2 regions of the Desulfosporosinus sp. SYSU MS00001 genome follow, and region 2 is predicted to be linked to the other one. Evidence: riboswitches for the same ligand, from Rfam matches in the RefSeq annotation. Region 2 holds a riboswitch; the other holds the start of a gene.
The links. Region 2 has a riboswitch for cyclic di-GMP ahead of ACPUYX_RS16605 (HD-GYP domain-containing protein). Riboswitches for the same ligand answer to the same signal wherever they lie in the genome.
Positions count from the first base shown of each region.

Region 1: linked by a shared signal. The riboswitch ahead of ACPUYX_RS15030 (sodium:proton antiporter) and the one ahead of ACPUYX_RS16605 (HD-GYP domain-containing protein) in region 2 are both predicted to bind cyclic di-GMP.

Region 1 is NZ_JBNFTW010000008.1:103,850-120,368, forward strand. It holds gene eam (glutamate 2,3-aminomutase) at 1-816, shown strand, start outside; gene ACPUYX_RS14975 (hypothetical protein) at 897-1,082, shown strand; gene ACPUYX_RS14980 (TIGR01212 family radical SAM protein) at 1,179-2,105, opposite strand; gene ACPUYX_RS14985 (VOC family protein) at 2,105-2,500, opposite strand; gene ACPUYX_RS14990 (DVU0298 family protein) at 2,522-3,706, opposite strand; gene ACPUYX_RS14995 (tautomerase family protein) at 3,860-4,075, opposite strand; partial or broken gene ACPUYX_RS15000 (TrmO family methyltransferase domain-containing protein) at 4,429-4,782, shown strand; gene ACPUYX_RS15005 (hypothetical protein) at 4,921-5,340, opposite strand; gene ACPUYX_RS15010 (ABC transporter ATP-binding protein) at 5,439-7,307, opposite strand; gene ACPUYX_RS15015 (ABC transporter ATP-binding protein) at 7,304-9,031, opposite strand; gene ACPUYX_RS15020 (MarR family transcriptional regulator) at 9,060-9,518, opposite strand; gene ACPUYX_RS15025 (manganese catalase family protein) at 9,712-10,515, opposite strand; cyclic di-GMP riboswitch class I at 10,681-10,787, shown strand; gene ACPUYX_RS15030 (sodium:proton antiporter) at 11,062-12,336, shown strand; gene amrS (AmmeMemoRadiSam system radical SAM enzyme) at 12,345-13,298, opposite strand; gene amrA (AmmeMemoRadiSam system protein A) at 13,291-14,553, opposite strand; gene ACPUYX_RS15045 (RidA family protein) at 14,743-15,123, shown strand; gene ACPUYX_RS15050 (hypothetical protein) at 15,320-15,835, shown strand; gene ACPUYX_RS15055 (universal stress protein) at 15,914-16,342, opposite strand; gene ACPUYX_RS15060 (ferritin) at 16,514-16,519, shown strand, end outside.
Region 2 is NZ_JBNFTW010000010.1:61,308-77,826, reverse strand. It holds gene ACPUYX_RS16645 (Bax inhibitor-1/YccA family protein) at 1-351, shown strand, start outside; gene galU (UTP--glucose-1-phosphate uridylyltransferase GalU) at 440-1,357, opposite strand; gene ACPUYX_RS16635 (GtrA family protein) at 1,354-1,797, opposite strand; gene ACPUYX_RS16630 (glycosyltransferase family 2 protein) at 1,790-2,758, opposite strand; gene ACPUYX_RS16625 (glycosyltransferase family 39 protein) at 2,779-4,869, opposite strand; gene ACPUYX_RS16620 (response regulator) at 4,985-5,392, opposite strand; gene ACPUYX_RS16615 (divergent polysaccharide deacetylase family protein) at 5,703-6,521, shown strand; gene ACPUYX_RS16610 (GerAB/ArcD/ProY family transporter) at 6,664-7,773, shown strand; gene ACPUYX_RS16605 (HD-GYP domain-containing protein) at 7,729-8,826, opposite strand; cyclic di-GMP riboswitch class I at 8,915-8,998, opposite strand; gene ACPUYX_RS16600 (D-alanyl-D-alanine carboxypeptidase family protein) at 9,332-10,567, shown strand; gene ACPUYX_RS16595 (CBS domain-containing protein) at 10,757-11,218, opposite strand; gene ACPUYX_RS16590 (MFS transporter) at 11,284-12,945, opposite strand; gene ACPUYX_RS16585 (hypothetical protein) at 13,024-13,185, opposite strand; gene ACPUYX_RS16580 (hypothetical protein) at 13,405-13,542, opposite strand; gene ACPUYX_RS16575 (NAD(P)-binding protein) at 13,788-14,882, opposite strand; gene ACPUYX_RS16570 (HyaD/HybD family hydrogenase maturation endopeptidase) at 15,064-15,564, opposite strand; gene cybH (Ni/Fe-hydrogenase, b-type cytochrome subunit) at 15,597-16,337, opposite strand; gene ACPUYX_RS16560 (nickel-dependent hydrogenase large subunit) at 16,354-16,519, opposite strand, start outside.

The DNA of each region.
Region 1 (16,519 bases), on a different contig from region 2:
ATGGGAGAAGCTCTTACCAATCCCGCCCCGTGCATTACTCGGAGATACCCCGATCGTTTAATTATTAATGTCACAAACATGTGTGCCATGTATTGCCGCCACTGTCAACGCCGCCGCAACATCGGAGAAACCGATTCCCATGCTAAAATCGCAGACCTGAAGGCTGCTTTGGGATATATTCGGGCCAACCCTGAAATAAGGGACGTTTTAATCACAGGAGGAGATGCTCTGCTTTTGAGTAATCAAACTCTTAACTGGCTACTCGGTGAACTTCATTCGATTCCCCATGTTGAGATCAAACGCCTCGGTACTCGAGTCCCCGTAACCCTTCCCATGCGCATTAATGATGATTTATGTTCAATCTTAGCAAAATATCCGCCGATCTACATCAATACTCAGTTCAATCATCCCCAGGAAGTCACCGCAGAAGCTAAAAAGGCAGCAGACAAACTTATAGCTGCCGGTGTGGTTTTGGGAAATCAGGCTGTATTACTCAAAGGGATTAATCATCAGCCGGAAATTATGAAGAAGCTTAATCAGGAACTTCTTAAAATACGAATCCGGCCTTACTATATCTTTCATGCCAAAAATGTCAAGGGAACACGTCATTTTGTACCAAGAATTCAAGATGGGCTCGCAGTTATGAGGCACTTAAGAGGGTATACTTCAGGTCTCGCAGTGCCAACCTATATCATAAATGCTCCTAAGGGCGGAGGCAAAACCCCTGTCCTGCCCCAATATTTAGTATCTCTTAAAGAAAACCATGCCGTTTTGAAAACTTGGGAAGGCAAACTCATCCATTACGATACCCCTTAAAGATAATCTTAGTGTTAATGGAACTTTTGATTTTTCCCTTTATTAATTTAATAGAATTTTGCGAGAGGAGCGTATGTACCATGAATGAACGCCTTAACAATGAAGAAATTTTGCAGAGAATTCTTAAAACCAATTCAGATGTGCAGCGTTACTTGGACCTGGCTCCCAGCTATAAACCATCTCTAAAACAAACCATCAAATCACGAGAAACTTCTCAGTATAAAATTCCTCCTGTAAAATTTCTGAGGACAACGTTAAAACCTTAGTTGTCCTTGAAATCTTCTCTTTCTCCTTCTCTTTCTTCTGTAAGGTAACCCTGACGGGTTGCCTCTTTTTTTGCAATCGTTTCTGTACTCTATTATTCAGGGATTGCCTTCGTTTGCCTTCTTTCCTTGCCAGGTATCCCGCTCCATGAGCTTTGCATCAATAGCGTTGAGCACCTCCCATTTTTTGCGGCTCCAAAGCGGCCCGATTAAATCATCAGGAGGCCCATCTCCGGTTAAACGATGAATTATCATCTGTGGAGGCAAAATTTCTAAAATATTAACAACCAGTGAAACGTAATCTTCTTTCGACATCAAGTCGAAAGGATGAGTCTCATAAAAAGCGGCTAAAGGTGTTCCCTTTAAAACATGAAGCAGATGAATCTTCAGCCCTTGCAGAGGCAGGTCAGCAACCGCCATGGCCGTTTCCATCATTTCTTCTTTTGATTCTCCCGGCAGGCCCAGAATAATGTGGGCACATACTCGAATCCCTCTCGAATGCAATCGTTCAAGACCACGGAGGAATTGCTCATAATCATGCCCCCGCCCAATGAACTCCAATGTACGATCATGGATAGATTGCAATCCCAATTCGACCCATAAATAAGTTCGCTGATTTAATTCATCCAAGTAATTAATTACCTCATCAGAAAGGCAGTCCGGTCTTGTTGAGATGGATAGCCCCACAACCCCTTCCTCCTCGAGGGAACCTTCATACAACTCCCGCAACCGTTCAATAGGGGCATAGGTATTCGTAAATGCCTGGAAGTACGCCAAGTACTTAGCCTTCGGCCATTTTTTTTTCATTCGTTCCTTTACTTCGGAGAACTGAGCGTGAATTGATAACTCCTGCCGGCCTGCAAAGTCACCAGACCCCCGTTCACTGCAATAGATACAGCCTTTTCGTCCCAGAGTCCCATCCCGATTAGGGCAGGTGAAACCGGCATCTAAGGAAACTTTAAAAACTTTTTCACCAAATCTTTCACGCAAATGTTTATTAAATGTTACATATCTTTTTTCAGGCATTATAATTCCATTCTTCGTTCTTGATAAAGTTCAAGTTTTTCTCCGCTGGGACCACGGAAAAAGAAATTATACCGTCCTTCACCCAAGGACATCGGTTCCTTCGAGGGCAACTCAACATGATGTTCTTGTAAGTGTTTAATCCCTTGGAAAATATCTTCTACCCGAAGTGCTAAATGATTGACAACTCCATCTTCAAACCTTCGGTTATCAACTACTTCAACTAGCTCAATAACAGTATTGCCTAATTCCAAGAAAACCAATTCAGCCGCTCCGGGCTTAATTCGCTGTATTAATTTGAAGCCCAGCACTTCTCTATAAAATTGAAGGGCCTTCTCTATATCCAAGGCTTTTATCCCAATGTGTGCTGCCCCGGTAAACAAAATGGCGTTTTCCAACAAGCAACCCTCCTACCTTCACTAGCGCCTTACACCTTCTAGTTCTAAAAGTCTTTGCTTAATATCCAAGCCTCCGGCATATCCTGTTAAAGATCCATTTTTGCCGATGACCCGATGACAAGGAACGATAATTCCAATTGGGTTACAATGATTAGCCATTCCGACGGCTCTTTGCCCTTGCGGATTTCCAACGCTTACGGCTAGTTCACCGTAACTTCTTGTCTCGCCATAAGGTATACGCTGAAGTTCTTCCCACACTTTCTGCTGGAAAGGAGTTCCTTTGGAATGAATAGGGATGGAGAATTGACGGCGAGTCCCCTCAAAATACTCCTTCAACTCTTGAATTGCCCTGCTGTTTGGCTCACGCCTCCGAATCAGAAACGATCCCGGAAACCAGCGCGAAACCCAACTTTGAAGCTCTTTTTCTTCAGTCTCAGACGAACCGAGACTCAGCCAGCAGACTCCTTCCGCAGAAGAGGCGATGGTCAATTCAGTCTCAAGATCCCTAATTGTAACCTTTTTCGTCCAAAATGAAATCACCGAGGCTCGCCAAAGATCAGAAATGTGGTACGTTCTAACCTCTCCGTTTTGATAAAATTCTAACAAACCTTGGTCCTTTTTTAGCCCTAAATCCATTTCTTCTGAAACTTTCCATTTCGGCCCTGATTCGCGGTAAAGGGGGATAAGTTCCTGGAAAGGCTTCATTAACATATAAATAAAGGCAGCTAATCCCCGTGTCAAAGGCTCTTCAGACTGCAAAAAAGGTTTTATCCGTTCATCCAGGGGTTCTACCAAGTGCGGAGCATTCTGAGCCATTTGCCCTAAGCCCCACAAAACACCATCTCTTAAACTGTCATCTTCCAATAGCCCCGACAACATCCAATTAAACTTTCCGCAGGTTACCGGACAATGAGCAATAATACTGCCAATGGCTTCCGAAGAATTCCAGGCTGTTCCTCCTGACTCATCATTGAGCATCCAAAAATACCGTCGCAGAATCTCCACAGCAACCTTTTTCTCATCCTGCTCAAGTGCATGAGTTACCACTCCTAAGGCTTCAACTGCCCGCCAAAATATGAGCCCGTCTTTAACATAAATTCTTGCCATAAGCTGCCGAAGGATATTCCTATTCTCTTTCGCCAGGCTAATAAGTTTCTCCCAATCCCGGTTTTCCAATGTGTGTTCTACATCTCTCTTAGTAGGCATTGGACACCTTCTTTCACGATTAGATTTCCCGTCCCTGACTCACTTTGCGTTTAATGTTATTAAAAATCATCTTACCATAAGTGAATTCAGAATAAAACTAACCCTATCAAGGAAAGAAGCGGCCTCCAACAGCCGCTTTCATTTTACATTGATTTAGTCTTTAATTTCTTTGTATTTGTCCCAATAACCCGACTCCGTGAGGACTTCTCCTCCTACACCCATGTTGCTGTATTCATGTTCGTCGAGAGTCACCGTAAAGGCTGCCATTGGAATTCCCAAGGCTTGAGAAGCCGCTTGACTCATACCATGTATTAAACTCCTCTTCTGATCCATGGTTAAAATCGGGCCGTCAAAATTGATCATTGGCATATCAAATCACCTCTGCTAAAATCTTTCTACCTCTCATAAAATTCCCGATAAAAGGTCAAAACATGTAGACATTTATAAATTTTTGTTTCAGTAAGATCCAGAAGAAGGAAATTCTTCGCCCATGTCGAATAGCATTATTAAGTTATAAGTTAAGTAAACTCGTACATTGTCAATGTTTATTTGAGATAGAACGTACATACAACTAATCATCTTCAGATATTAAATATAGGAATTAGATATAAAGAAAGGCCACGGAGGTCGATCGATAGGATCCTCTTTGGTCTTTTTTAAAATCCTAAAATCCAATGGTCTTAGGAATAATAAAGAATAGTTAAAATTGAGAGGAGATCGTTATGGACATTAATTATCAACCCATTGGAACCATTCATACCCCTTATTTCTCCTTTAATGCCCCCCATCAATCTCTCCCTGACGCGCCTGGTGATTTCTGGATCACTTTAAATCCGGAGTATGCCGGGGCCCTAAAATCCTTAGATAGTTTTAACTATGTCTATGTCCTTTATCATCTCGATCAAGTAAACTCTCCGCTAGAATTATTAACCCATTCTCCTTGGGCACCGGAACTTGAAATTGGCCTCTTTGCCAGCCGATCCCCCAACAGGCCTAACCCCATTGGTTTAAGCATTGTCAAGATTAAAGAAATCCAGGGCAACGAGATCATTATTTCGGGAATTGACGCCTTTAACGGAACTCCCTTACTTGACATTAAACCTTACATTCAATTTAGAGACAATGTTGAAGATGCCAATAACGGCTGGTTCGATTCCCTTCCGGATAAAGACCATACGATTGCCCATGCCCTTGGCCGCCCACACCACCACGATTCAGAGGATGGGCATGATCATGAACACAGCCATGGACATGTCCATAGCCATAACCATGACCACGACCATGACCACAACCACGACCATGACCATAACTATGACCACAACCACGACCACGACCATGACCACAACCACAACCACGACCACGACCACGACCATGACCACAACCACAACCACGACCATGACCACAACCACAACCACGACCATGACCACAACCACAACCACGACCATGACCATGACCATAACCATGACCATAACCATGACCATAACCATCATCATCATGATCATAATCATAGCCACTATCGCTTCCGTAGTGAACATAACGACTAAAGAAGAGTGCACAATGGGGATAGTCCCAAAACGAATTTGTAATGACAATTTGCTCAAGTATTTTAAAATCAAGGTAAGATAATAGCCCAAAAGGCGTTAAAAGCGTCCTCTTGGGCTTGTTTTTCTGACTATTATTTTCCGGAAGCCGTTTTGCAGCAGTACTTTCTTACTAATTTCCTTCTTGAATTTTAAACCACCTCATGATCCAAGTCCGCTCCGCTGAACTGGCTATTATACAAATCTGCGTAAAAGCCTTTCTGTTCCAAAAGCTCTCCATGATTACCCATTTCAATAATTCTCCCATGATTCATAACAAGAATCACATCAGCATCGCGAATCGTCGATAACCGATGGGCAATAACAAAACTCGTTCTTCCCTTCATCAGTTCTGTCATAGCCTTTTGGATATAGACCTCGGTTCTTGAGTCAACACTGCTCGTAGCTTCGTCTAAAATCAAGATAGCCGGGTTTGCCAAAATCGCTCGGGCAATTGTAAGTAGTTGCTTTTGCCCTTGAGAAATATTTGAGGCTTCTTCATTCAAGATGGTCATATACCCATCAGGCAGAGTTTTTATAAAATGATCAGCATGGGCTGCTTTTGCCGCCATAATAACTTCTTCCTCGCTTGCCCCCTCACGTCCATAGGCAATGTTCTCCAAAATAGTTCCATTAAATAACCATGTATCCTGCAGCACCATACCAAAGATATTGCGAAGTTCCCCACGTTTAATATCCCGAATATCCACACCGTCAACAGTAATCTTGCCACCATCCACATCGTAAAAGCGCATGAGTAAATTCACTAAAGTAGTCTTACCTGCACCGGTCGGTCCGACAATTGCTATGGTATTTCCTTCCCGGACATCAATATTCATTTTAGTGATCAACGGTTCTTGTTCCTTATAGCTAAAATCGACATTCTCAAAACTCACATTTCCTTGAGGAAATGGTATTACTTTAGCATCCTCAGAATCAGGAATTTCTTCAACTTCATCTAATAATTCAAAAACACGCTCCGCGGAGGCAACGGTTGATTGAATAATATTGGCAATGTTCGCAGTCTGCACAATTGGCATGGTAAACTGACGGGAGTATTGAATAAAGGCTTGAACGTCTCCAATATTAATTCGGCCATGGGTAACGAAAATTCCCCCAACTACACTGACAATGACATATCCTAAGTTACTGACAAATCGCATAAGGGGCATGATGATTCCAGAGATAAATTGAGCTTTCCACCCCGCATCATAAAGTCTATCATTAATTTCCTTAAAGGTTTCAATAGACTTACGCTCATGACCAAAGGCTTTGATGATAATATGACCGGTGAACATTTCCTCCACATGGCCGTTCAGTTCTCCTAATGACTTTTGTTGAGCAGCAAAAAACCTTTGTGAGTGTTTGGCAATCATCGAAGTGACTAAAATATAGAGAGGCAGAGTCAAGAGAACAATTAGGGTGAGCAAAGGACTGATCGTCAACATCATAACGATGACCCCAATAATTGTCACAACAGAAGTAATAAGTTGAGTAAGACTTTGCTGCAAGGTGTTGGCAATATTATCAACGTCATTCGTCACACGGCTTAATATTTCGCCATGAGTCCTGGCATCAAAGAACCTGAGCGGCAGCAGCGTAAGTTTTTCGTCGACGTCCTTACGCAAATTGTAAACAATTTTTTGTGCCACCCCAGCCATAATATATTGTTGAGCATAGCTGAACAAAGAGCTAAGAAGATAGAGAACTATCAGAGTCAGGACAATCCTCCAAATAGCATCAAAATTAATCTTCCCACCATTCATAATTCCATCAAACATTATCGTCGTGGCCTGGCCCATAATCTTCGGTCCCACAATACTAAATACAGTACTTAAAATGGCAAACACAACCACAAAACTGAGTTTTAGTCTCTGGGGCTTTAAATAACCCAAAAGTCTATGCAATGTTCCTTTGAAATTCCTGGCTTTTTCAATAGGTCTTCCAATAGATCCGCCAGGTCCACCTGGTCTGCCGCCCATTGGACCCGTTGGTCTTGTCATCTCTCGTTGTCTGCTCATGCTAATTCTCCCTCTGAAAGCTGTGAAGCTACAATTTCATGATAGACCTCACAAGTCGTTAACAATTCTTGATGGGTTCCTATGCCGGCAATTTGGCCATCATCAAGGACAAGAATCCTATCCGCATCCATGACGGTTGCAACTCGCTGAGCAATAATGAATACTGTAGACTCTGAGACTTCCTGTTTCAAAGCTGCTCTCAATTTGGCATCAGTCTTGAAGTCTAAGGCAGAGAAACTGTCGTCAAAGATATAAATCTCGGGCCTTTTAATTAAAGCGCGGGCAATAGACAGACGTTGCTTCTGTCCGCCTGAAACATTGGTGCCGCCTTGAGCAATGATATGATCAAACCCCTCTTCCATCCCTGCAACGAAATCCGCAGCCTGAGCAACTTGAGCAGCATGTTCCACCTCTTCCAGGGAAGCATACTCTTTGCCATATAGGATATTATCGGCAATGGTTCCGGAAAAAAGCACGGATTTCTGGGGAACAAACCCAATCTTAGCTCTTAAACCTTCTTGGCTCATTTCTCGGACATCCACTCCATCCACCAAAATCCGTCCGCTCCCAACATCGTAAAAACGCATAATTAAATTTACTAAGGTTGATTTCCCAGAGCCCGTTCCTCCAATGATTGCCGTAATCTCCCCAGGACCGGCACTAAAATTAATCTCCTTTAAGGCCGGCTGTTCCGCTCCGGGATATCGAAAAGAAACGTCCTGAAACTCAACAAATCCTTTCTTCAAAGGTACTGCCTTTGTCTTGATTGGATCTTTAACTTCCACCTCAATTTCCAAAACTTCGTTGATCCTCGCCGCAGAGGCTTGAGCACGCGGAACCGTTACAAAGAGCATCGTCATCATCAAGAAAGAAAATAGGATTTGTGTCGAATATTGAATAAAGGCCATCAGAGAACCAACTTGCATCTCACCATTATTAATACGCATTCCCCCGAACCAAATGATAGCAATCGTAGTGAAATTCATAATTAACATCATCATAGGCATTAGTACAGCCATGATCTTATTAACCTTTACGGCATTGTTCATAAGGTCCAGATTGGCATCATCAAATCTTTCTTTTTCTTTTTCGATACGATTAAAAGCTCTGATAACACGTATGCCCGTTAAATTTTCTCGCAGAACAAGATTGAGCTTGTCGAGTTTTATTTGCATCAGCTTAAAGAGAGGTATGCCTCTGGTCAGGACAATTCCGATAATGGCAAAAAGCACCGGAACCGAAACTAAGAGAACCCACGTTAAACCTGGATCCTCATGGATAGCCATGAAAATCCCGCCCAGGCAGGTAAGTGGTGCAGAAATCATCATACTTAAAATTAGAACGGAGACTTGCTGAACTTGAGTCACATCATTCGTCGTCCGGGTAATTAATGTCGCTGTACCAAGCTTGTCAAATTCCTGTAAAGAAAAGCTCTGTACTTTCGTAAAGATTCTATTTCTCAAGAGCCTGCCAAACCCTACAGCAGTTTTCGCAGAAAGAAAATTGGCGGCAACAGCACATAAAGTCCCTCCGGCTGCAATTAAAAGCATGTGTCCACCGACTTGAAATATATAACCGATGTCTTTATTTACAATCCCATGATCGACTATGTCCGCCATCAACGTTGGTAGATATAAATCTGAAAGCACTTGTACAAAAAGGAACAAAATTACGCCACAAATATAGGGTAAAAAATGTCTTAACGATTTATACAATTTAATCATGAACGTCCCCCTACCTCTTAACAATCTATCAATTATCCATTGGACATTGCTGATAATCATAAAGCAGTTTCTTTAAAAGTTCTAACCCCTCGATAATTTTCTCTTGGTCCTCCGATGTTGCTGTACTTAAAGCACCGGAGATTTTTTTGACGATTTGTTGATGTAAGCGTTGATGTATCTCTGCAAATTTTGGTGAAACACTGACATACACGACCCTTCTATCTTCCTCACTTCGCTTTCTTTCAACAAGACCCATGTTTTCCAAACGGTCAATAATCCCTGACACGGTACTGTTGGATAAGCTGAGTTTTCCACTTAATTCAGTAATCTTAAGGGTCTTTTCCTTACCCAATATTCCCATAACCATCATTTGAGGCATAGTAATGCCGCTCTCTTCAAAGACATTCCCCTTATTGTGTCTAAAAAGAATCATAATTTCTTGAAACAGCTTGGCGATTTGATAACTTTGATTAGGATTTTCCATCATCCGTACTTCCTTTGTTCACTTATTTCGTTAACGTATATTTCGGTGGCGTATATTTCGTACACGAATTATATTAATCGGTTTGCAAGTTATTGTCAACCAATTTCAAACATAAATATCATTTTAGAATATCCAAAGCACTGTCTATATATTTAAAAAACAAAGGACAGAAGCGTCCTTTGTTTTTGTTTTATAATTAATGTTGTTTCGGTGGTTGTGGTTGGGCATACTGAGGATTGTTACGGGTCTGATCCATATAACCGGGTGCCACTTCTCGTTGTCCGTTTGGCTGAGGATCTTTTCCGTACTGAGCCGGCCCACCATATTTCTCGTTAGGATTTTCTTCATAAGAAAACTCGTTTCCTTGATTCCATGGACCGCGACTATCCCCTTGGCCGGTGGACATATTCATATATTTTTTCGAGAAATCCGAATCTCTGAAGTCTTTGTTTACTCCTGATCCCTGCAGCGTTTCGATTGCTTTCATAAATGAGAAGTTATGAGACTCTTCCCGACTTAAAAGGAATCGGATCATGTCTTTAACGCCGGCGTCATCCGTTTGCTGCAGAAGACGCTCATAAATCAATTTTGCCCTCAGTTCTGCCCCGGCATTTGATGAAAGATCTGTATACAGGTCTCCCATGGAGTTGACATAGGTTGAAGTCCATGGAACACCGGCAGAATTCACGAGCAGAGGGCCTCCCCCGAGTAAAGCCATATGATTCGCCGCAAAGTCTTTGGGAATATTGTCAACTTGTCCAATGAGCATTCCCAGGGCTTCCCCCACCATCTCCAAATGACTTAATTCTTCGGCAGCAATGTCCTGCAGCAAATCCCTAATTTTCGGATCATTACAACCTAAGCTTTGAGAAAAATACTGCATAGCAGCTTTAAGTTCGCCATTGCCGCCCCCAAACTGTTCCAATAACAGCACTGCGAACCGGGGGTCAGGTCGATCAACATGAACTGTGTATTCCATATCCTTGACATGTTTAAACACCCAAATAACCTCCTTACTTTTACGATATGACTCATCTAAGTTATCTGAATTAGTATTTGTTTGTCCTAGCTGTTTTATCCTAAAAAGTTTTTATCTTGACGGCAACTTCCAATCCTTGATATATTATTAATGATTAAAATTTTGCGTTAAAAGTGAAAAATTCCATTTCGGTTGGGGTAAACTTCATGAAAGTGAAGGGCGCTAAAGTCATGGATCTAAAGCTTGAAGCTGCTGCTTAGTCAGTATTAAGCTATGATGGCCAGACTACAAGATAGAACTTCTCTGGGGAGAGCAGTACGTGGGACTGCTCTCCCCTTTTATATCTATCTAAGCGAAAAACTCCCCCCTTTTTATACGTGAACAGTACCCCTTACTATTTTCGGTGGGAGAAGAGTATATTCTTCAGCGATCGCATTTGTTATGAGCTATGCGCTTTCGGCAAAAGTGTCCAGAGGACACTTTCGTCATTGAAGTTTCGATGTTCAGTTTTTGCCGAATGAGTTCACTCGCAAGCAACTATTTCAAATAATTATTGGAGGTGTGTAGATGCTTATTTGGATTGCTACAGGTATTTTTTTACTCAGCTATTTATTTATTATTATGGAGAAATTTCCGCGATCCGTTATCGCCGTTTCCGGAGCTGCACTAATGATTATCTTGGGGATTGTCAATCAAGAAAAGGCAGTAGAACACGTTGATTGGAATACTCTGGGATTGCTAATTGGTATGATGCTCATCGTAGATCTTACCCGCAGGTCAGGTGTATTTTCCTTTTTAGCTATCTGGGTCAGCAAAAAAGTAAAAGGAAATCCGATCCTGCTCCTGATTTCCTTGTCACTCCTCACCGGTATATTATCGGCTTTTTTAGATAACGTCACAACAGTCTTGTTAATAGTACCCGTAACCTTATCAATTGCTGATGAGTTAGAGGTTGATCCGATTCCCTTTCTCTTTTGTCAAATTCTTATGAGTAATATCGGCGGTACCGCCACTCTGATCGGAGATCCGCCAAACATTATGATAGCCGGGCAAACGGACCTCAGTTTTATGGATTTTATCCTCAATCTTGCACCAGTGATACTCATTATTATTGCAGTGACTTTGTCCCTTTTTTACTTTGTTTATCGCCAAAAGTTAATCACCGAAGAATCCTTAAAAAGCAAATTAATGCTGCAAAATGAGTGGGATGAGATTAAAGATTTTGCCCTCCTCAAAAAATGTTTAGTCGTTTTAGCCCTTGTTATTTCAGCCTTTTCTTTTCATTCCCTTCTGCATTTAGAGACCGCAACCATTGCCTTAAGCGGAGCTATGCTCCTAATGCTCTGGACCCGTGAAGAGCCTGAAGATATCTTCTTGGCTGTGGAATGGCCGACGCTCTTTTTCTTTGCCGGATTATTTGTACTTGTCGGAGGGCTTGTCGAAACCGGGGTCCTTGATCGTCTGGCACAGTGGAGTATTAGTTTGACAGGGGGGCAACCTCTCTTAACCGCCCTTTTAATCCTCTTTATATCCGCAATCCTCTCTTCATTTCTTGATAATATCCCCTACGTAGCAACCATGATCCCTTTAATCCAAAAATTAGCCCTGCTTAGTCATCTCACGCCGGCTCAGACCCAACCCCTGTGGTGGGCTTTAGCCTTGGGTGCTTGCCTCGGAGGAAACGGCACCTTAGAAGGAGCTTCAGCTAACCTAATCGTGGCTGGAATTGCCGAAAAGAATGGCCTCAAAATTCGTTATATCCAATTCTTAAAAGTTGGTTTCCCCACGATGCTGATCACAATCTTTATTTCAGCCGGATACCTTATACTCCGCTATTATTAATATTAAAGTTAAAATTCGCCAAACAGTTTAAAATTGCATTTCGGACAACATCCGTTACGCAGGCGGCTGACAACCATCGGCTCGCGCTGGATTACAACTTCCCCGCATTTAGGGCAAAAGGTTGTACTGCCTCCACTGACATTTCCAAGATAGACATAGGGGAGTCGTTCCTTGGCAATCTTAAATAATTGTTCTAATGTTGTTGGTTCTGTTGATGGAGTCGATAGCCGGTAGGCCGGGTGATAACGGCTGAGATGCCAGGCAAGAGGAGTATTTAGGTTGTACAGCCATTTTGACAATCTGGTAATCTCCTCAGAATCATCATTAGCTCCGGGAATCACTAAGGTCGTGATTTCCAAATGGACACGCCCAGCTAAACGTTCAACGTTTTCTAAGACCCAGCTTAATTTTCCCCCGCAATAATGTTGATAAAAGGATTCGGAAAAACCTTTAATATCGATGTTGACCGCATCAAGCCAAGGAATCAGTTCCTCGATAAAGCGTCCGGACATTGTACCATTGCTGACAAGAACCACTTTTCCGCCTTGTGCACGTACGAGAGGTGCGGTATCTCGAATCATTTCAAACCACATGCTCGGTTCAGAATACGTAAAACACAATCCCAAGGAATTACGGGCCTGTAGAGCAAGTTCCCCGGGAGTCACTCCTCGTCCCGTTTCGCGTTTCTGGGATATTTCATGGTTTTGACAAAATGAACAACTTAAATTGCAGCCAAAACCTCCCACAGAAAAAATCCAAGAACCAGGATAAAAATGATATAAAGGCTTTTTCTCAATCGGGTCAAGATTCCAGGCGGCCACTTCGCCATAAGTAAGGGAAATAATCTCTCCTCCCTGATTTTCTCGCGTATGGCACCGACCTTTCTGTCCCTCCCTTAGCTGACAATGCTGGGGGCAGAGAAGACAACCTGCAGTAAGAGGTTCTTGATCTGAATTACTCATAATGTCTCACGACCTCGAAGCGCCAAAGATCTACATCTTCCTCTGCCGAAATCCCGGCTTTTTGTTTCGCAATAGCTATTTGATCTGAAACAGTATCAACACCCTCCAAATGAGGAAGCAGAAGCCCGCTTCTCCCGCCTTTTTGCACAACAACGCCATACCGCCAAGGATCTAATACTTCCGGCCCTGAAATCTTCTCCAACTCACCTAAAACGTCAACGGTGAAGGATAAAGTCTCCAATTCTTCAATCTCCACCGGCCAAAAACGCGGGTCTTCTGTTCCCGCCGCCACCGCATTATGCTGAATTTCTAAGGCTAAATTTTTTTGCCAAGGTTGAGTAGTTCCAATACACCCACGCAATTCACCATGTTGTTTCAGGGTTACGAAACATCCTCTGCGCAGAGCAAATTCAGCTTCCCTCGGAAAATCTGTCGGTTTTAGTTCCTCCTGCTTCAAATGGGCTCTCAGGCAGCGCCTTGCCCAATGAGGCAAAGGCGATGAATGATACAAATCAGCTACTAAATAGCCCACACCAAAGGGTCCTTCGTAGGAAAGCACCTCCGGAGCTCCTTCTTTCGCCGCCAGCGCCAACCGCAAACTTCGATAACCACACTCTCCAGCTCTTTCTACAAGACCTGGGGGTAAATCGCTTAGTTTTTTAACGTCACGCTGCAACCCTCTGAATATCGCCTGATCAAACTCCGGCCCAGCAGAATCAAAGCCATAAGGGCCATCCTCTTTTAAGCGATGAGAGAGATCCCCGCTGGCTATAAGAGCAAACCTTCCCTGAACTTTTTCAAGAATTTGGCCAATTTGCTGTCCATACTCTTCGGGGTGTTCTAAAGGCATTCCCACAAGAACAACCTTTCCTTTCCATCCTGCTTCTTGCAGAAAGTAAAGCGGTACCAAGGCTCCATGATCAAGTGGTTCGTTAATAGGGATAACGCCTTTAAGATGTTGTTGGAATTCTGTTGCCAAGTCTTGATCATTGGACCACGAGAAATTCAGCGACCTTACTCCAAACTGAGCAAAATTACCTTGTATACGTTCCTCAGTATGCAATGTTATTCCTTCCTTTGTTAGAGGCGCATGAGGCGATACCAAAATTACGGTCCCGATATCTGTACTGACCACCCGACGTGATATCTCTCGATAAGCGTCGAGAGTTGATTGACACTTATGTTCTTCTCCGCCTCCGATCTCTGGAACGACAATAGGTGGATGAGGAACAAAAATCGAATAAACCAGACCCATATCCGCACTCCTTTCGACTGTGTTCTATCTGCCTATTTTACCCCGGTTCAGAAAGACAATCCAAATAATCGATAACATTTGTGCCATCAGTTGGTGCCAATTTCTTGGTTGGTTAATTCCCAAAAAATCAAGTATACTTAAAGTTAGTGTTTTCCTTTGCCAAGTATTTATTTTAAAGGAGGTAATGTTATGAGCAAACAAACTCTTAATACACCAAATGCACCTGCGGCTATTGGCCCTTATTCCCAAGGAATCAAAGCCGGCAATCTTATTTTCACTTCCGGTCAGCTCCCTCTCAATCCTCAAACAGGGGAATTAGTAGCGGATATTGAAGGGGCAACCAAACAATCTTTAGATAATGTTAAGGCTATCTTGGAATCCTCAGGTTCTTCACTAGGTAAGGTTGTAAAGACCGTTGTTTTCCTCAGAGATATGAACGACTTTGCCGCTATGAACGCTGTATATGCTGCCTATTTCCCGGAGAACCCTCCTGCACGATCCGCTGTGCAAGTTGCCCGACTGCCCAAGGACGCAATCTTGGAAATTGAAGCGATTGCTCTGGCCGAATAACCTATTTAAATCTGTATATCAAACATATCACATCAAAGAAGAGCAAGTGAGCCGGACAAAAAGCCCGGACTCCTTGCTCTTTACTATCATTAAAAAACATTTTCTCAGTTAGGCCCTAAATATTAACTATTTTTCCATATAATTCATATCATGTATTGTGAAAAAACATCCGCAGATTTTAAAGGGGGTTTTGCCCATGGCTTCATTTATCGGGCAAAGGGGATTTTCCCCGACACAACAAATGACATTCCCCTCACCTAATCAGACACAAAACTTTACTTCAAGCAAACAACAACGACCGGGACAAATTCCCTTCCAGGGAACTGCTCCCAACCCCGCTGCCCCATCTCTCATTAAACCTGAAATGTCCGCAAAACAAGAGAATGTCAAACCTTTCCCATCGTTACAGCAAAACTCTCACCTAGTCGAAGAACAGACTTCATCTTCCATCTCCAAAACACCAGATCTTTGGCAGCAACAAGCAGGAATTCTCCTGAAACAATATGGTCCTTCTCTTATAAAACAATATGGCCCGCCTCTGGCTCGTCAGATCGGATTACCTCTTCTCCGAAACTTCGGACCTCCTTTGGCCAAAAATGTTGGCATACCACTCGCTCAGCGTCTAGGTTCTCCCTTTGTACGCAGACTAGTTATACCTCTCGCCAAAAAGGCCGGATTTGCAGTCATTCGCCGCCTCGGATTTCCTTTTTAATCACGTCAGCAATTTCCATCCCCTTCCTCAAATCGCCGCAACGATTAGGGAGGGGATGAATTGCGTTATGGTATCCGTCTATTTAACAATAAGAACCGGACACTTAACTCGCTGTAAGACACCTTGACTGACACTTCCCAGCATTGAACCCGCTAGAGGGCCATAGCCATGACTGCCCATAACAACCAAATCGATTTCTTCACGTTCTGTTTCAGAAGCTATCCGAGCAGCAGGATGCCCCTCAATTTTTTTCCTGGTAATTTTTACGCCATCAACATCCATTCCTTCGAGAGTAGTATCTAAAACTAACTCTCCTCCCTCTTCAAGTTGTTCCGGAGGAATAATTAAATTGGCTGCGATACTGTATCCCCAATAGGCTTCAGGAACATAGGTTATGAAAAGCAGCTCAATTTCAGAGTGGAAGGTTCTAGCAAGATCTAAAGCCATTTTAAAGGCACGCCGAGAATACTCAGATGCATCCGTGGGCACTAATATTTTATTAAACATAATAGCATAGCTCCCCCCTCACAAGATCTAGAATTCTTAACGTCTCCATTAATTCATTCTTCTTTAAGAAGAATTATAACACTTCTGAATTTAATTGCAGGATTTTTTACTTATATGTAGAAGAATTCTAAAAAAGGAAATCATCTAATAACAGAAAGGACGATTATTATCATGCAA
Region 2 (16,519 bases):
TTAGTAACCTTTATTGTCTTTGCCGCTTTTGGTGCCTATGGGCTCATGACAAAGCGTAATTTAAGCAGTATGGCAAAAGCGCTCTTTATTGGCTTGTTAGTCCTGCTGGGAGTTACAATTCTTTCAACGATTTTCAGTAGCTTTTTCAGTCCTTTCGGCTTGCTGATCGGTTTAGGAGGCGCTATTCTTTTTTCCCTGATGACGGCCTTAGATTTTCAACGAGCAAAATATAGCCTTGCTGACAATGCTGTTTTAGTCACCCTAAGCATCTTTTTAGATTTCATCAATTTGTTTACATTTATTTTAGATATTTTTCTGATCTTTGGCGGCGGCGGAATTCGCAAACGTTAATAGGGATAAGCAAACGTTATCCATAATAAGTGAATCACAGAACGACGAGGCCCACGATACTCTATCAAAGAGGATCGTGGGCTTTTTTCTAGAAGCTGGAGCACATAGGTTTTCTCTCTGACCTCTCTCTTTCCCTCAGTTTTCTGCCAATAACCTGCTGCAAGTAATCCATAAGCAGAGGCTCTAATTCTTCCCTCTGCAGCCCCATTTCCACAATGGCCTGTAAATAGCCAAACTTATCACCGATGTCGTAGCGTTCTCCCTCTAATCTCCAGGCTAACAATCCTTCGTGGAAGCAAACCTGCCTTAAAGCATCCGTCAACTGATATTCATTGCCCGCTCCCCGTTCCAAGGTATGAAGAATTGAGAAAATTGAAGGTTTAAGAATATACCTTCCCATGATAGCCAAATTTGAAGGCGCTTGAAACGGCGTAGGTTTTTCAATTAAATCCTTAACCTGATAAGTTTGACCTTTAGTATCTTGAGGAGCAATAATTCCATATTTTCGAACATCATCATTAGGGACCGGCTGTACACCAACTACGGTGGCATCATACCTTTCATAAACCTCCATTAGCTGCTGCAGTCCGGGCTTGTCCGAAACCATGATGTCATCCCCTAACAAGACTGCAAAGGGTTCATTCCCGATGAATTGCTCGGCACAAAGGACGGCATGACCTAATCCCAACGGTTCTTTCTGGCGAATGTAATGAATATTAGCCAATTCATTAATACGCTGCAGTTCATTTAGCACATCTGTTTTCCCTTTATCTTTTAAAGTCTGTTCCAGTTCGACGGACTTGTCAAAATGATCTTCGATGGATTTCTTATTGCGTCCGGTAACAATAAGAATACTTTCAATACCGGACTGTACGGCTTCTTCAACAATATATTGAATTGCCGGTTTATCAACAATCGGCAGCATTTCTTTAGGTTGTGCCTTGGTTGCCGGCAAGAATCTTGTGCCTAAACCGGCTGCCGGAATCACGGCTTTCTTAATCTTCATACCATTTCACTCCTTAATCTAGGCTGCCGAAATACCCATAAACGGCTGCCCATAAAATTGATGGCTAAACTTGCACCTACAGCAATCAATCTGCTCGCCAACATCGGCCATCCCCAGTTGTCATGAACCCATACTAAAAGGCCATAGGTCAAGGCCAGAGTAACGATATTTAAAGATATGAACTGGATCATTTGTCTCATTGAGCGGCCAGAGGTTAATTCGTCCTGACTCGCTCCACCGTCTTTGGCTTTAAAGGTCCATTTCCGATTCAGCCAAAAACTGTTTAATATCCCGCAGCTGTAAGAAAAAGTGTGGGCGGGGAGTAAAGGAACTCCCCAGGCAAACAATACGGCAAAAACCCCAAAATCAATCCCGGTATTTATTCCTCCCACGGCACAAAATCTCAGAAATTCAAGCTGACGTTTTGTTATCCTAGCCAATCTTCATCACGTTCCGTTCTTTCTCTTCCTGATGGTAAGATTCCCCGACGACATAAAGAGGGCGGTTTCTTGTTTCATCATAAATACGACCGATATATTCCCCCATGATCCCCATCATTAACAGCAGAAAACCTGTCAAAACCATTTCACCAACCAACACTAGATTCCATCCACCTATAGCTGAAGAACCTACGATTTTAAACAACAGCAAGAAAACCAAATATACAAACCCCAGGGCTATAAGCCCTGCCCCTGAATAACTGGCCAGTTTGATCGGCTTAAAGGAAAAGGAGGTCAAACCATCAAGACATAATTTAATCATCTTTTTAAGGGGATATTTGCTTTCACCGGCTAACCGAGGGTCTCTGTCATATTCAACGGCCGTTTGCTTAAAGCCCACCCAACTCACTAAGCCCCGAACATAGCGGTTTTTTTCCGGTAATTGCTTCAAGATATCACATACCTTTCGGTCTATAAGGCGAAAATCGCCGGTATCAACAGGTATGTCAATATCTGTTGAGGCGTTCAAAAAGCGATAGAACAGATGAGCTGTTTGTTTCTTGAAAAATGTTTCGCCCTTGCGCTGTTTGCGTTGAGCATAAACAACCTCATAGCCTGCCTTCCATTTGTCAATCATTTCTAAAATAAGCTCAGGAGGGTCTTGAAGATCGGCATCAATAACCACAACTGCCGCCCCTCTTGAATAATCCATTCCGGCAGTAATTGCTACTTGATGGCCAAAATTACGTGAGAAGGATAGAAGTTTTACGGAAGGATCACGATCACATAATCCTTTAATCAGATCAACTGAGTCGTCACAGCTTCCATCATTGACAAAAATTAATTCATAAGCTTCTCCTGTCGAGGCCATCACTTGTTTTAAGCGCCGATATGTCTGCTCGAGAACTGCGTCTTCATTGTAAACCGGAATCACCACGGAATAGCGAATGTTATTGTTCATAGTCATACCTTTGCCTCCTTTTAAGGATTGACTTCATATAACGTACCGGCGCCGTTCATACCCATGATTCCGCCGGTATTACTGCTCGAATTAGCTTGCCATTCAGACTGGGGTATTTCCGTACCATTCTGCTGAATCCAGGTTTGAATATCTGAACTGCCTCCACCAAGGGCGACTCCGGAGAGCAGAAAATACTTTATTTCTTTATTAGCGACCATTTGTTTCAATTTGTCGACAGTAAGAATTGGGTCAGAACCAGAAAACCCTCCCATTGCCATCACCGCTTGACCGGTTTGAATTATATAGGCTTCTGCAGTACCTGCATTGGTCGTTGCAAAAAGGTATTTTTCCCCGGTATTATGAGCTTTTAAATAAGCTAACAGCTGAGTATTAATGGTATCCTGTCTCTGTCCAGGGCCTTGGCTTCTGTTAGTGGCAGAAGATTGGCTCTGAATTGGGGACTGTGCTTGATTTCTATTTTGCCATTGTCCAAAAGTAAAGGTTTGCTGCGGTCCGGCAGCCGGCATCATGGCATTATCCCCATAGATGAGCGGTGTTGCCGCCCAATAGAGAGGAGCCGCCAACAAAACGAAGATCCCGCCAATCGCGGCCGCCTTAGTGTAGAGCACACGTGCCCTGCTTGCTGACTGATTTGCCTCTGCGCCTTTTCCTCTGGACAAAGGCAGAAGGAAGTAGATAGTTATGATGCTGCCCAGGATTCCGAGGGAGATCGGCAAACTCCATCCGATTGTCTCTTTATAAGGCAAGAGGATATAGAGTTGAAAGACTGTTGTCCCCAGTATTCCTATGGGCAGCAGCCATTGTTTCCACCCCTCTCGGCTGCGATTCAAACCTAATAACTCAACCCATCCTGTGCCTGTTAAAGCAGCAATAGCCGGTGCCAACATGACTAAATAATATTGGTGAAAAAAGCCTGCGACACTGAAAAATCCCATCATCGGTATTAACCAAGCCAGCCAAAAAAGACTTTCCTTTTGCTTAACCGTCAATGGCTGTTTCCTGCGTATTCCAATGAACAAACCAAGTGCCGATAAGAGGGCAAACGGGAGCATCCAGCTGATTTGTCCTGATAATTCTGATTGAAACAAACGGAGTGGGCCTGCCGTACCAGTATTAAACATGCCTCCCCCGCCCCGATTACCTCCAGGCCCTCCATTTGCCAGACCACCTGGCGGATTGATGCCATCCGGAATTCCTCCATGACCATCTTGTGCTGAACGATCACCTTGCTTCAAGTTTTGCGTCCATTGGCCGTGTGTTTGGCTATCAGCAAAGCTTCTTTGGTTCCCTCCGCCAGGACCGCCTTGACCGGTCAGCCGGGAAACACCGTTATACCCAAACGCCAGTTCTAGAACAGAGTTCGTCTGACTGCTGCCGATATAGGGACGATCTGCCTGAGGAATACTGTCGACAATCAGGGCCCAAGAGAAGGATAAGGCGAGCATAACTGCAGTAGAAGCGGCTAAAACTTTTAGTTTCTTCTTCCAATTCACCTTAAAGGCCAGCCAAGAGAGGAGATAAAATGCAGGAAGAACCATATAAGCTTGAAGCATTTTAATATTAAAAGCGACACCAATAAGAGCAAAAGCTCCCAGGAAAAGTATGGTTTTGCTCTTGCGAACGGCTTTAAATAACAACGCCGTTGCCAACAAGAGGGTAAAGACCAGCATACTATCGACATTATTTGAACGGCTAACCGCTGCAGCAATCGGCGTACAGGCCATCACTAAAGCTGAAATTCTTGCTGCAGCCCGTCCGAAACTTGGTTTAATCAAGAAATATAGTAGTAATACCGAACCGACCCCTGCCAAAGCCTGAGGCAAAACTACGCTCCAACCATGAACTCCGAGGAGGGAAGCAAAAAGGGTCTGGATCCAAAAAGCTACTGGCGGCTTATCCACTGTAACAAATCCACCTGGATCGAAGGATGCAAAGAAGAAATTATGAAAGCTTTGGAGCATACTTGTTACTGCAGCCGTATAGTAAGCATTGGCGTATTGGTCTTTCCAAATGCCGTATATATTGAGAAACGCCGCAAGCAAGGCGGTCCCGATAAGAATCGTATCGATTCGTTTTCCCTTTAATTTCATGATTCTTACTCCTTTATAAATTTCTGATGCTGTTTACGTTTACTGTACCTACTATAACCTGTGTTTCTGAATTGCCTCTAAATGCAGGCTGAAAGTTTACTGAAATTTGGTCTATTTAAACAATCTCTTGAGTATCACTCCCATCCAATAAATGAGGAAATTGTTCATTAATTCTGCAATTGATTCTTGCCAATAAGTCTTCAAAACTAAATGGTTTTCCCAGATAATCATCAGCCTCCAGCAAACTATTTACCGAATCCTCATTCTTCTCTGTCAAGAAAATAATAGCTGTTTCACCTATTCTTTTTAGGGATGAACTTAGGTTTGAATCACCAACTTTTAATCCTACGAGGTCTATAAGGGCAACATGGGGCTGAAAAGACTTGGCAATTTTCAAAGCTTTCTTCTCATTCTGAGCAATACGAACAGTAAATCCTTCATATTTAAAACCCATCTCTAAAAACTCCAGAATATTTGGCTCGTCCGCAACTAATAAAATTTTAATATCTTCGGCTCTGTGCATTTTTGTCAACCTCCTTGAAGTTTAGAGAACTTTCTTCAATTATTAAGCGTTAAGCTGAATCTATAATGAATGTAAGCTGAAAGTTCAATGAAAATTGAATAGCAAATAATTCAAAAAAACTAAGCAGCCCTGTTCCGTTCAATCCCGAAACGAGGCTGCTTAGTTTTTCTGTTGGAATACCTTTCGGATTTTCTTACCTATGAATAAAACAAGAGCCATCTGAAGAATTCACTCTTTTTTCAAAGTTTATGTCTTACTCCGGGTATTAATCAATATATTCAAATAAGAAGCGAAACAGAGGTGTAAGGCTATGAATCACCGTAACATAATCTTAATCCCTCGACGTCCTATCGTATCACTTTCAATCTTAATTATTACAATCATGACAATTATAGGATTTATACGACATGCGGCTTCTTCAAATCGTCCCATATCAGTAGAGCCTGTCAGCGGTGAAATAGCTATTGTCATCGATGACTTCGGCATTGATAATCCTGGCACAAAACAGATGTTAGAATTAAACATTCCAATTACTGCTGCAATTATGCCTAATCTGCTCTATAGTAAAAAGGAAACAGAATTAATCCATGATCTTGGTTACGAAATTATTATTCACATGCCCATTGAAGCAAAGAACGGGCGTCGGGAATGGCTTGGACCTGGGGCTCTAACAACAAATTTGTCACCGCAAGAACTTCGAACACGCCTTGAAGAGAGTTATAAGCAAATTTCCTATGCAGTTGGGATAAGTAATCATATGGGATCAAAGGGCACAGAAAACCTTCAAGTTGTATCGGCAATAGTAGCGATGGCAAAAGAACATAGATTAGTAGTCTTGGACAGCAAGACAACTGAGTCGACCATTTTAGCTCGAGAAGCAAAAAATGCCGGTTTAGCAGCAGGTACTCGGGATATTTTCTTGGATAATTCTGCGGATCTGAATTCAATTAAAAAACAAATTAAACTTCTCATTTCCAAAGCAAAGATTTCCGGTAAAGCAATAGGTATCGGTCATGTCGGCCCTCAAGGGCCTAATACGGCACGGGCGATTAAGGAGATGCTTCCGGAAATTAAAGCTCAGGGAATTAAAATCGTCCCTTTAACAAAATTGCTTAAATCGCAGACCTGAATCGTTACGGGTACCGGCGAAGCCCTCTTAAATTAAGGATAATTGAAGGATTGACGGGTAAAACTATTGGATACCATGTTTGTTTTCAAAATTTGACACAACTGGTAAAGCAAACGTGAGAAGGTTCAAACGGGAAGGGACTATGGAAAGAATTTCAGCACACCAATTCATGACCTTAGGAGCATCTGTACTCATGGGCGGAACGTTCCTTCTCATTGCCACTTTTGTTACCGAAGCAGGCGGACGGGACGGTTGGATGTCTATTATGCCTGCCTTTGCATTAACAATTCCTTACGGTATTATGATACTTTCATTATCAGCCCGATACCCCGAAAAAAATTTGTTGGATATTTCGGGAATTATCTTTGGGAAATGGACTGAAAAAATTATAGGTTCTCTCTATATTGTAATATCCGGTTACTATGGCGGGTTACTCTTAGCTTTTATCGGAATTATTTACGAACAATCCATAATGCCCTTAGTGCCTCGTTGGGTCCTTTACCTTGGTGGTCTGCTGCTAGTATTCTATTTAGCATCTACTGGAATTGAAGTCTTTGCTCGCTTTTCTGAAGTCCTCCTGCCCGTCATCGTTGTGGCCTTAGTTTTTAACATTGTCCTAACATTTCCGCGCATTGAACAAAATGAACTTCTTCCTTTCTTTGAAAACGGAGTTAAACCCCTTTTATGGGGCGCTCTTAAAGTAATACCTTTTCCCATGGTCTATTCCATGTTCTTAGCAGGAATCATTACATTTCTGCCCCAGAACAATCAGCAAGAAATAAGCCAATTTAAGACGGGGATTTGGCGAGCAGCTTTTCTTGTAGGAATTTTAAATACCATCGTAGTTTTAAGTCAAATTCTTGTCTTTGGACCAAGAGAAACAATTCGTCTATCCTTTGGCATTCTTGAATTAGGTAAAATGGTAGAAATAAGCAGGACCGTGGCTGGTGTAGAATCCTTATTTATGGGAGTTTGGCTCGGTGCCTTAGTGATAAAATGTTGCGCTTTTTTTTACATGACCACTTGGGGATTAGAAACAGTTCTAAATTTAAAAGGAATAAAATGGCGGCTCCTATTAGGTGCTACATTTCTTGGAATCGCTTTCGGAGTTAAAAAGGGATTCTATTTAAGTACAAAACTTTCTTTTGTTGAAAGTTATCTTATTTTCCCTTTCGTTTTTGTTTGGATTCCCATCCTCTGGATAACCTCACATTGGAAGGTTAAACTCAACACGCCCAATAAAACGAGTTAAATCTTGCATTAAATCTACATATTGTGCCTTATTGAGAAACCGTCCTTTGTTATCTCTTAACAGACGAATCAAAGGCCGTGTAGGCATTTGCACGGGAACAGCCGCAACGACTCCTATTTCACCGGTATTGAGTGTTACAACTGCATTTTCCGGATATAAGATAAGGCTTTCACGAAAAGCTTTAACAACTGTAGGATTATAACCTTTTCCCGCCCCAGCAATGATCATCTCCAAAGCATAGTAAGGCGGCAAACCTTTTCGATAGGGTCTGTCAGCAGTTAATGCTTCGAATACATCGGTAACAGCTACAATTTGGGCATCGAGATGAATATCATCCTTTTTATACCCGCAAGGATAGCCAGTGCCATTCCAGCGTTCATGATGTTTAACGACTGTCTCTAATACACTTGGCAATACCCGAGAGTTTTTCAACATATCCGCGCCAAACTGTGGATGCTGCTTCATAAGAAGCAGCTCTTTCGCCGTCAAAGTTCCAGGTTTATTCAAAACTTCTTTAGGAATATTCAATTTACCCAAATCATGCAAAAGTGCTCCCAGAGTTAAATGCCTAAGTTTCTTCTCGCTATACCTCAAACGCCTGGCTGTCAACGTTGCTAAAATTGCTACGTTCAGACTATGCGCAAAAGTCCCATAATCATGATGTTTAAATTGTTCAACATCAAGTCGGACCAAATTCAAATTTAAATATACATTAATAGGTCTTAATTGTTTGATAATTGTTTCCACTAGATTAATTGTATGTTCTATCTGTTCTTGACTAATAAGTTTTGCCTCATGATAAATACTCCATAAAGAACCAACTAATTTAACATAGACATCCTTAGGAAAAGCTTTAACAACATTTGACGAACGATTTTCATCTTCTTTTCTCTCCCAAATAAAAACCTCCCTATTTTCAAGAAGATCTCGGATACCTTCTGTGATTGGTTGTCCTTTATGTAATAACAATACACCCACTTTATCAAATAAATCGGCATTCGCTGTCCTGCTCACTGCTAAATTCGTATGGACTTGCTTTAACAACCAATTCAAGAATTCTCCCTCCTCTTTATCTCCCTTAACCCTTCCTTATTATAAATAAAAAACGCCGAACTCAATGAACGGCGACACAGTTTCTTTGTTTGGTAACCCGGCTGTCTATCATCCTTTAGCTAGACCCGTGGCTTTGCGTCCTCAGCTCTCACTGAGTTTGCCTTTATCACTGAATGTTAAATTATCGATTATCTCCTTACATCATTAAACAGTTTTGTATCACTGAAAGGTAGTATATTATAAGATATGATAAAGTACAACATCATTTAACCATTATAACGTATTTTTATCATATTATTACATTATTTCTAAATTTGTGACAAACATCAAATTTAATTTGACATAATCTAAGTTTATGTGACCCATTTCACTTCCGTGGATATACTAATTACCTATTATAAACTTATGTCTAAAATAACTATTTTGCAAAGAAACCATTTGTCGAAACCGAACTCTTCCTGTAAAATTAAACTGTTCCTATTAATCTATTTAAGGAGGTTTTTTTATGTCTGGGACTCCGTCCACTTCCCCATCTCACAAGGTTTCGATGGTTCCCATCAAAGGAATTTTGGTTTTGCTCATTGTAATCTTAATTTGTGCTCTGGCTGTTGGTCGTTATAATGGCCCTCTGCCGGGTGTAGAAGCGAAACTAGCTACAACGTCCTCTTCATTGCCCGGTCATTTTTCGGTCACATTTCCCGAACAGGGTGAATCAGCTGTTGGCACAGAAAATTTAGGGGTCATAACGTCAACGCCAAACCAAACATCCGTACCAATTGCCAGCGTTACAAAAATTATGACTGCTTATTTAGTCTTAAAAGCTCATCCTTTACAACCTGGTCAAGACGGTCCCGCTTTAACTATGAGTGCTCAAGATTTCGCTGGTTATCAAAACGCTTTAAGCAACGGCTATTCATATTTAAAGATTGAAGAAGGGGAAACCCTCACTGAAAGGCAACTCCTGGAAGGTTTATTACTCCCTTCGGGAGACAATGTTGCCGATACCCTTGGCCGCTGGGTAGCCGGATCTGATGAAGCTTTTGTTGCTAAAATGAACGAAACCGCAAAATTGCTTGGCATGACTAAAACACACTATGCAGATGCCAGCGGTGTCAGCGAAACGACAGTCAGCACCGCTGTAGATCAAATAAAAATTGCCCAAGCAGCCATGCAAGACCCTGTTTTTCGTCAAATTGTTGCCATGCCGCAAGCGACTCTTCCTGTTGCCGGAACAGTCTACAATGTCAATAGTATGGTAGGAAAACATGGCATTACAGGCATTAAAACAGGATCCACAACAGCGGCAGGCGGTTGTTTTGTATCGGCAGCGCCCGTTGTAGTTGGCGATGAAACCCATTACATTATTGGTGCGGTCTTAGGGCAAATTACTCAGCAATCTCTCCAAAGTGCGCTCCAAGCAAATGTTGACATAATGGATCAAGTTCGCTCTCAATTCAAACTCTATACCTTAGACCAACCTGCCTCTGGTTATGGCGAACTTACAACAGCTTGGGACAGCAACAGTCCGTTAAAAGCGTCTAAGCCTGTAAAAATCTTCGGATATCCTGGAATGAAAGTCAACTATTCCATAGATATCCAAACTACTAAATTACCAATCACAGCCAACAGTAATAGCGCCGCTTTGAAAATCAAATCCGGTGAAGAAGTCCAATCTATTCCGCTTCAAAATTTACAACCCATAAATTCGCCCGGATTTTTATGGCGACTTATTCGTTTCTAATAAGGGAGTAATTGTCTTCCCTTTAAAGCTGCTTGAAATAAGTGTTTTCTGCAAAATCGTATTAAACCTTGGGTAGCTCCCTAGTTCGATAAAAGTTAATGTGCAACGACAAAAGCCCCCTACTTGGAACTGATAAGGACCAGTTTCAGGTTGGGGGCTCTATTATGTGAATGCTTTCTCGGGCTAATCTTATTTAATAAAGTTATTTACGATATAACGCACAATGTCTCCACGACTAATAATACCTACAAGTTTCCCCTGGGAAACAACAGGGACCTTCTTTATTTTCTTGTTACCTAAGACTTTGGCCACTTGATCCAGATCCTCTTCTGCTTCCACAGTTATGACCCGTTTAGTGGCGATTTCCATAACATTGCAATTCATGAGATTTTTAATTTTATCATCAAAGGTTTCCGTATCCACCCACGAAGCTGAATTAAAAGCGTCGATAAAGAATATCTTTGGATCCTGATAGCCAATATTTTTCATGATATCACCATCGCTGATAAAACCGATCGGTTCATTCTTAGCATTGATGACAGGAACGCCGCTGATCCGATGTTCCACAAAAGCCTGAAGGACCGTTTTTACTGAATCATAATTACTTACCGATACGACCTGCTTTACCATAGTTTCAAATGCTTTTGCCATAATTACCCCACCCCTTTAAAGTAATTGTTAATTTTATCGTAGTATTTATAAAAAAATTTCATTGACTATTGAAGAGGCTGAGTCGTTTTTCCTCGCATATAGGAAGCTACCGCCCCAATAACCGATAATACTGCAGAAATGTAAAAAGCAATTCGCAAACTTGACATGACTGCAGGAGCAATTAGTTTAGGAAAGAAGACCGTACCAAGAATCAGCTGTTGACTCGCCTGAGGCAAATTATGGAGAACAGCCGAAGGTAACAATTGGGCCATCGGATTATAACCTAAAAAGGCAGCAAACAAAGCTCCCGTCGGCGGCAGGCTGGCAACTGTTTGGGCGGCCGCTGCCGGAACTCCGGCACTGATAAGTCCTTGGTACATGGTGGCAGGCAAATGATGAGCTAAGCCAATGATCAAGATGCTGAAATACAATGTCATACTTAAAGCCGAGCCTGTATTTTGTAATGTAGCACGCATCCCGGAAGAAGCTCCCCGATGCTCGGGAGGAACAGTATTCATGATAGCCGTTGTATTAGGAGCAGCAAACATCCCCATTCCTATACCGGCAATCAGCAATATAATAACAAAGGGCAAATAACTGAAATTGGCCGGCAAAAGAGTTAATAATATAAAAGCAAGCGTTGATAATAGCATGCCAATTGTGGCAAAACCGCGAGCGCCGAAACGGTCCGAAAGAAAGCCGCTTATAGGTCCCATGACAAAAAAGCCTAACATCATAGGCAGCATATAAATCCCCGCCCACAAGGGTGTTTGCTCAAAACTATAGCCGTGGAGAGGAAGCCAAATTCCCTGGAGCCAGATGATCAGCATGAACTGTAATCCGCCTCGAGCTACTGATGATAAAAACAAACTAAGATTACCGGCTGCAAAAGCTCTGATTTTAAATAATTCTAAGCGAAACATAGGTGTCTCGGTAACAAGTTCGATATAAATAAAGCCTGCTAAAAGGACAACTCCAAGAATAATGCCGCCAATAACCCAAGGATTGCCCCAACCCATTTTCGATGCTCCATAGGGCATAATACCATAAGTCAACGCTAAGAGAAGGGCCGTTAAGCCAACGGCAAAGGTACCATTTCCTAACCAGTCGATCTTCTCTTTCCTCAACAATAAACCTGTATCCTTTAATTTAAGATAGGCCCATATTGTACCCGTAAGGCCGACAGGAACACTGACTAGAAAAACTAAACGCCATTGGATATCGGCTAAAAGGCCACCCAAGATTAACCCTACTAAGGAACCACCGATGCCAAGGATTTGATTCAGACCCATTGCCATTCCCCTTTGATTAGGAGGAAAGGCATCTGTAAGAATCGCAGTGCTGTTGGAGAACAGGAATCCTGAACCAACCCCTTGCAAAAGTCGAAAGAGAATTAATTCGGTTGCCCCGATGCTTCCCTTTCCCGGGGTTAGAGCGAGCAAGATTGAAGCTGCAGTAAAAATAGCGAAACCTAGATTATATAAGCGGGCACGGCCATATATATCGGATATTCTGCCAAAGGAAACAAGCAATGTAGCTGTCACCACTGTATACCCCATCAACAACCAGAGCAAATAAGCGGTGCTTGCAGGGGCCATGGGATTTATTTGGATTCCTCTAAAAATAGCCGGAAGCGAAATTAATACAATATTTCCGTTGAGCATCGCCATAAATACTCCAAGGGTTGTATTTGACAATGCAATCCATTTATAACGTGTGCTTTGCATAAACTGTGATCCTTCCCTAATAATATTCGCCGAGATTATCAGAAGCTTTTACTGATGGCGACCATCCGTTAAAGCTTACTAATCTTCAAGATTCATAACTGTCTTATTTTGTGCCTTTTTAAGCGTTGTCATTCTGTAAATATCAATCTTTTGAGCATTAGCAATAGTTGTCGTTTTCGTTTTCGTTTTCGTTTTCGTTTTCCTTTCTCTTTTCTCTTCAAAATAGCTTCCTCTCAACATTCTTCCGCTTGAAACAATTACGAAATTAATTGAGCTAGAGCTTTTGGCTACAAACCATTTATTTATAGTTTACGTCAACGTTATTTATTTTACAAATTATATTTTTTTGCTCTTGTGCCTATGGAAACCTAATTACATTACAAATAATTAGGGCCTAAAATCAATGCAGACTGCAAGCATTGCCAGCAGTCTGCAATATTTTAGATTTAAAACTCCGATTTAAAAGATTACTCCAAGTGCAATCAAAATAAGAACAGCAATGGCAATAATCCCTGCTCCGATGCAGCCGCCGCCATAACCATAGCCGCCGTAACCGCCATAACCGCCGAAGCCTCCAAAGCCTCCATATCCGTACATAATTTATCTCCTCTTTCTTTTTTTATTTTTTTAGAATACGATGCCCATAGCAATTAAAAGTAAGATAATTACCACAACAATTCCAATACCTGCTCCCCAACCAAAACCTGCTCCACCGCCAGCTGCTCCAAATGCCATTCTCTTTTCCTCCTTTCTTGAAACTTAATACACAATATGCCGTAATTCCATATTTTTCCACAATACTTTAAAATTCCTTTCCATCAAATCCGACTATCATTACGTACCTAAACTTCTTTCATTATTTGATAAGGCCGTAAGGCAAAACCTAATAGTTTCATGAGATTAATGTACGGATTTGTGATTAAGTTATTGGCTAATTCAGTATCAATAAGTCGTACTAGTCTATCCAACTTATTATTATCTAGTTTCTCTACCGCTCGGCGCAAAGCTAACGAATACTTATAGCTTTGCTTTAGGGGCTTAATTAACTCTCTGTAATTACCCAGGCCACATAAATCTTTCGCAGCATAGATGCCTGTCAGAATAGCAGGAAGTTGACCAAAGCCGTAAGCAGGCATTATGGCGCCAAAACAATTACCGGTAAAAAAGGTATTACCCAAGCGGGGACTGGAACAAATCCCAATAATATATCGAGTAACCTCAAAGTTATCGGTTACTCGCAGGTCTTGCTGCAAATCTCTGCACACTCGTTGATAATATTTCTCCCATAAACTCTTTAGGTCAAATTTTTGATTATGAGGATAATCGGGATATCCAAGGGTAATTGTCGCTTCTTTTTCAGAAAAAGGAAGTAAATAGCCATACCCTTGTGGAGCAAAATTGTTATTAAGCCACACCCCGACATGATGTTTATCAAAACTCCCCTCAACCGTCGCTCCCTTAAGAGTAACAGTGAGGTCTTGTCGAAAATCCTGTATTTTGGCAGTATAGGCTGCGTCACCCGTTGCAAGTACAATATGGGTAAAATTTTGCAGGAGATTTTCATAGGTATATTGAGAATTGAAAATGATCTCTGATTTTACCTGTTTAGAGAGTTGAAATTCTAAAGAATCCCTGTCTCTTCCTCTGACATTTAAAAAACCCAATTGTCCATGTAATGTGGCTTGAGCATTTTCTGAAGAGACAGTTATTCGTCGGATATTGCTTAAAGGCTGTATGTAGATATTATGTTTTTCTGACAAATAAGCATAACAATCCGCAATAGGCCGATTCAAGGCCGGCAAAAAGGCTTCGCCATTAACAAAACGGTCTCCTACTTGGGACCTTTTCTCAAAAATTGTCGGGGTTACACCCATTTTTTCTAAAGTAATCGCGCATGCCAATCCAGACAATCCCGCGCCCATTATTGCAACGTTCATCTGTCCCATCTCCAATTCCTAAGACATTTTCGCTGAAACAAAGGCCCTACATTGCTTTGGAATTTTCCTAAGCCGCGTGTCATAAGTTCTTAGGCCATTTTAACTATTTTAAGTATTTGCCAGAAAACATATGCACCGCTGCCCATCCCTAACTGCTGAGAAAATTAAAAAAGCCCCAGCCTCAATGGCCAGCAGCTTTCATAACACTCCATTCTTCCAGGCAGGCATTCACTTGATTAAGGGCTTCCGGAATACTTCTCTGCAGCGTCTCCGTTAATTCAGTACCCCAGTCCAGATTCTCAGGCTGAACGCCAATAACAACAATTTCATTCGGTGAACGTCCTTGGAATCCGGCCCAGTACAAAACTTCTGCAAAACTCATTTGATGCACAGAAAGTTTATTACTTGTATACTTCGGCACGTCATCTCCACGCCACACGACTACCTCTCCAGGCTTTTTCCCCGCCTCAACAGCATCCAAAACGATCAGACGTTTCGTATTCTCAACGAATTCTAATAACCTCAAGCCATCCGTTCCTCCATCAAGAAGGACAATTTCCGATGGCAGATCATTGCGGAGCCGTTCTAAAAGGTGAATACCGACCCCTTCGTCCTGGCGAATCGAATTTCCAAGTCCCAGTATCCCGATTTCAATTTGGTCTTCCCTATTAACCTTATTCAAGAATATGCCCTCCCGATCAATGCTCTGTATCCTTATATGGAGTTATTTTGCGAGCTGGCAGCTTCCAAAGCCCCTGCTGAAATTGTCTCTGGAGAAAAGTCCAAATCAGGCGAGACGTAACTATTGGTCTCAACAAATTTACAGCCGGTTATAATGGAGGAGACGGTTCCGTCTTTGTCCAAAATGTCCTGACGAAATAACATATAGAGATGGCCGATTAGGAAGAGGGGATACCCCCAGGCCAGCAGATGATGCCAGATCCTGACGTTATATTCTCCACCTAAAACCGGAATTATCCAGCCAAATAGAGCAAACCATGTTCCATTCGGGTCACTGCCGCTTTTCATCGCCAACCCGGTGATGATCATCATACAACCAGCCACCCAGATGAAACAAAGATAGAATAAACTGGCCAGGGAATTATGACCTACATGAGGCGACGACTTTTGCGAAAGAAACAGATAATACTTTAGGGTTTTAAAGGTATCTTGCCAAAATGATTTTCTCCAGAAGCGGAGTTTGGCGTAGTCATTGCCCGCCCAAAACCAATAGAGGCGGAACAACATATTAGCTGTAAAAATCAATGCCGTTACTACATGAACATAACGAAAGGTACCCATAAGAAAATGACCGGCAGCCTCACCGCTGACAATAAACGCCGGATAACCGATATACATTCCGGTTGTGAAAAGAATCGTAATGCAAAAGGCGTTGATCCAGTGAAATAAACGGATGGGAATCTGCCAGACATAAACTTGTTCTTTCTGAGACATCAACTCTCCTCCCCCCTTAACGTGATCTTACTCTTAGCATTTCCTGCCCGTTCTTGTCGAGAATGTGCGTGGAACAAGCCAGACAGGGATCAAAGGAATGAATGGTTCTTAATATCTCGAGGGGCTGATTTTCTAAAGCCATGGGGGTATCAAGGAGGGATGCTTCATAAGCCCCTTTTTGC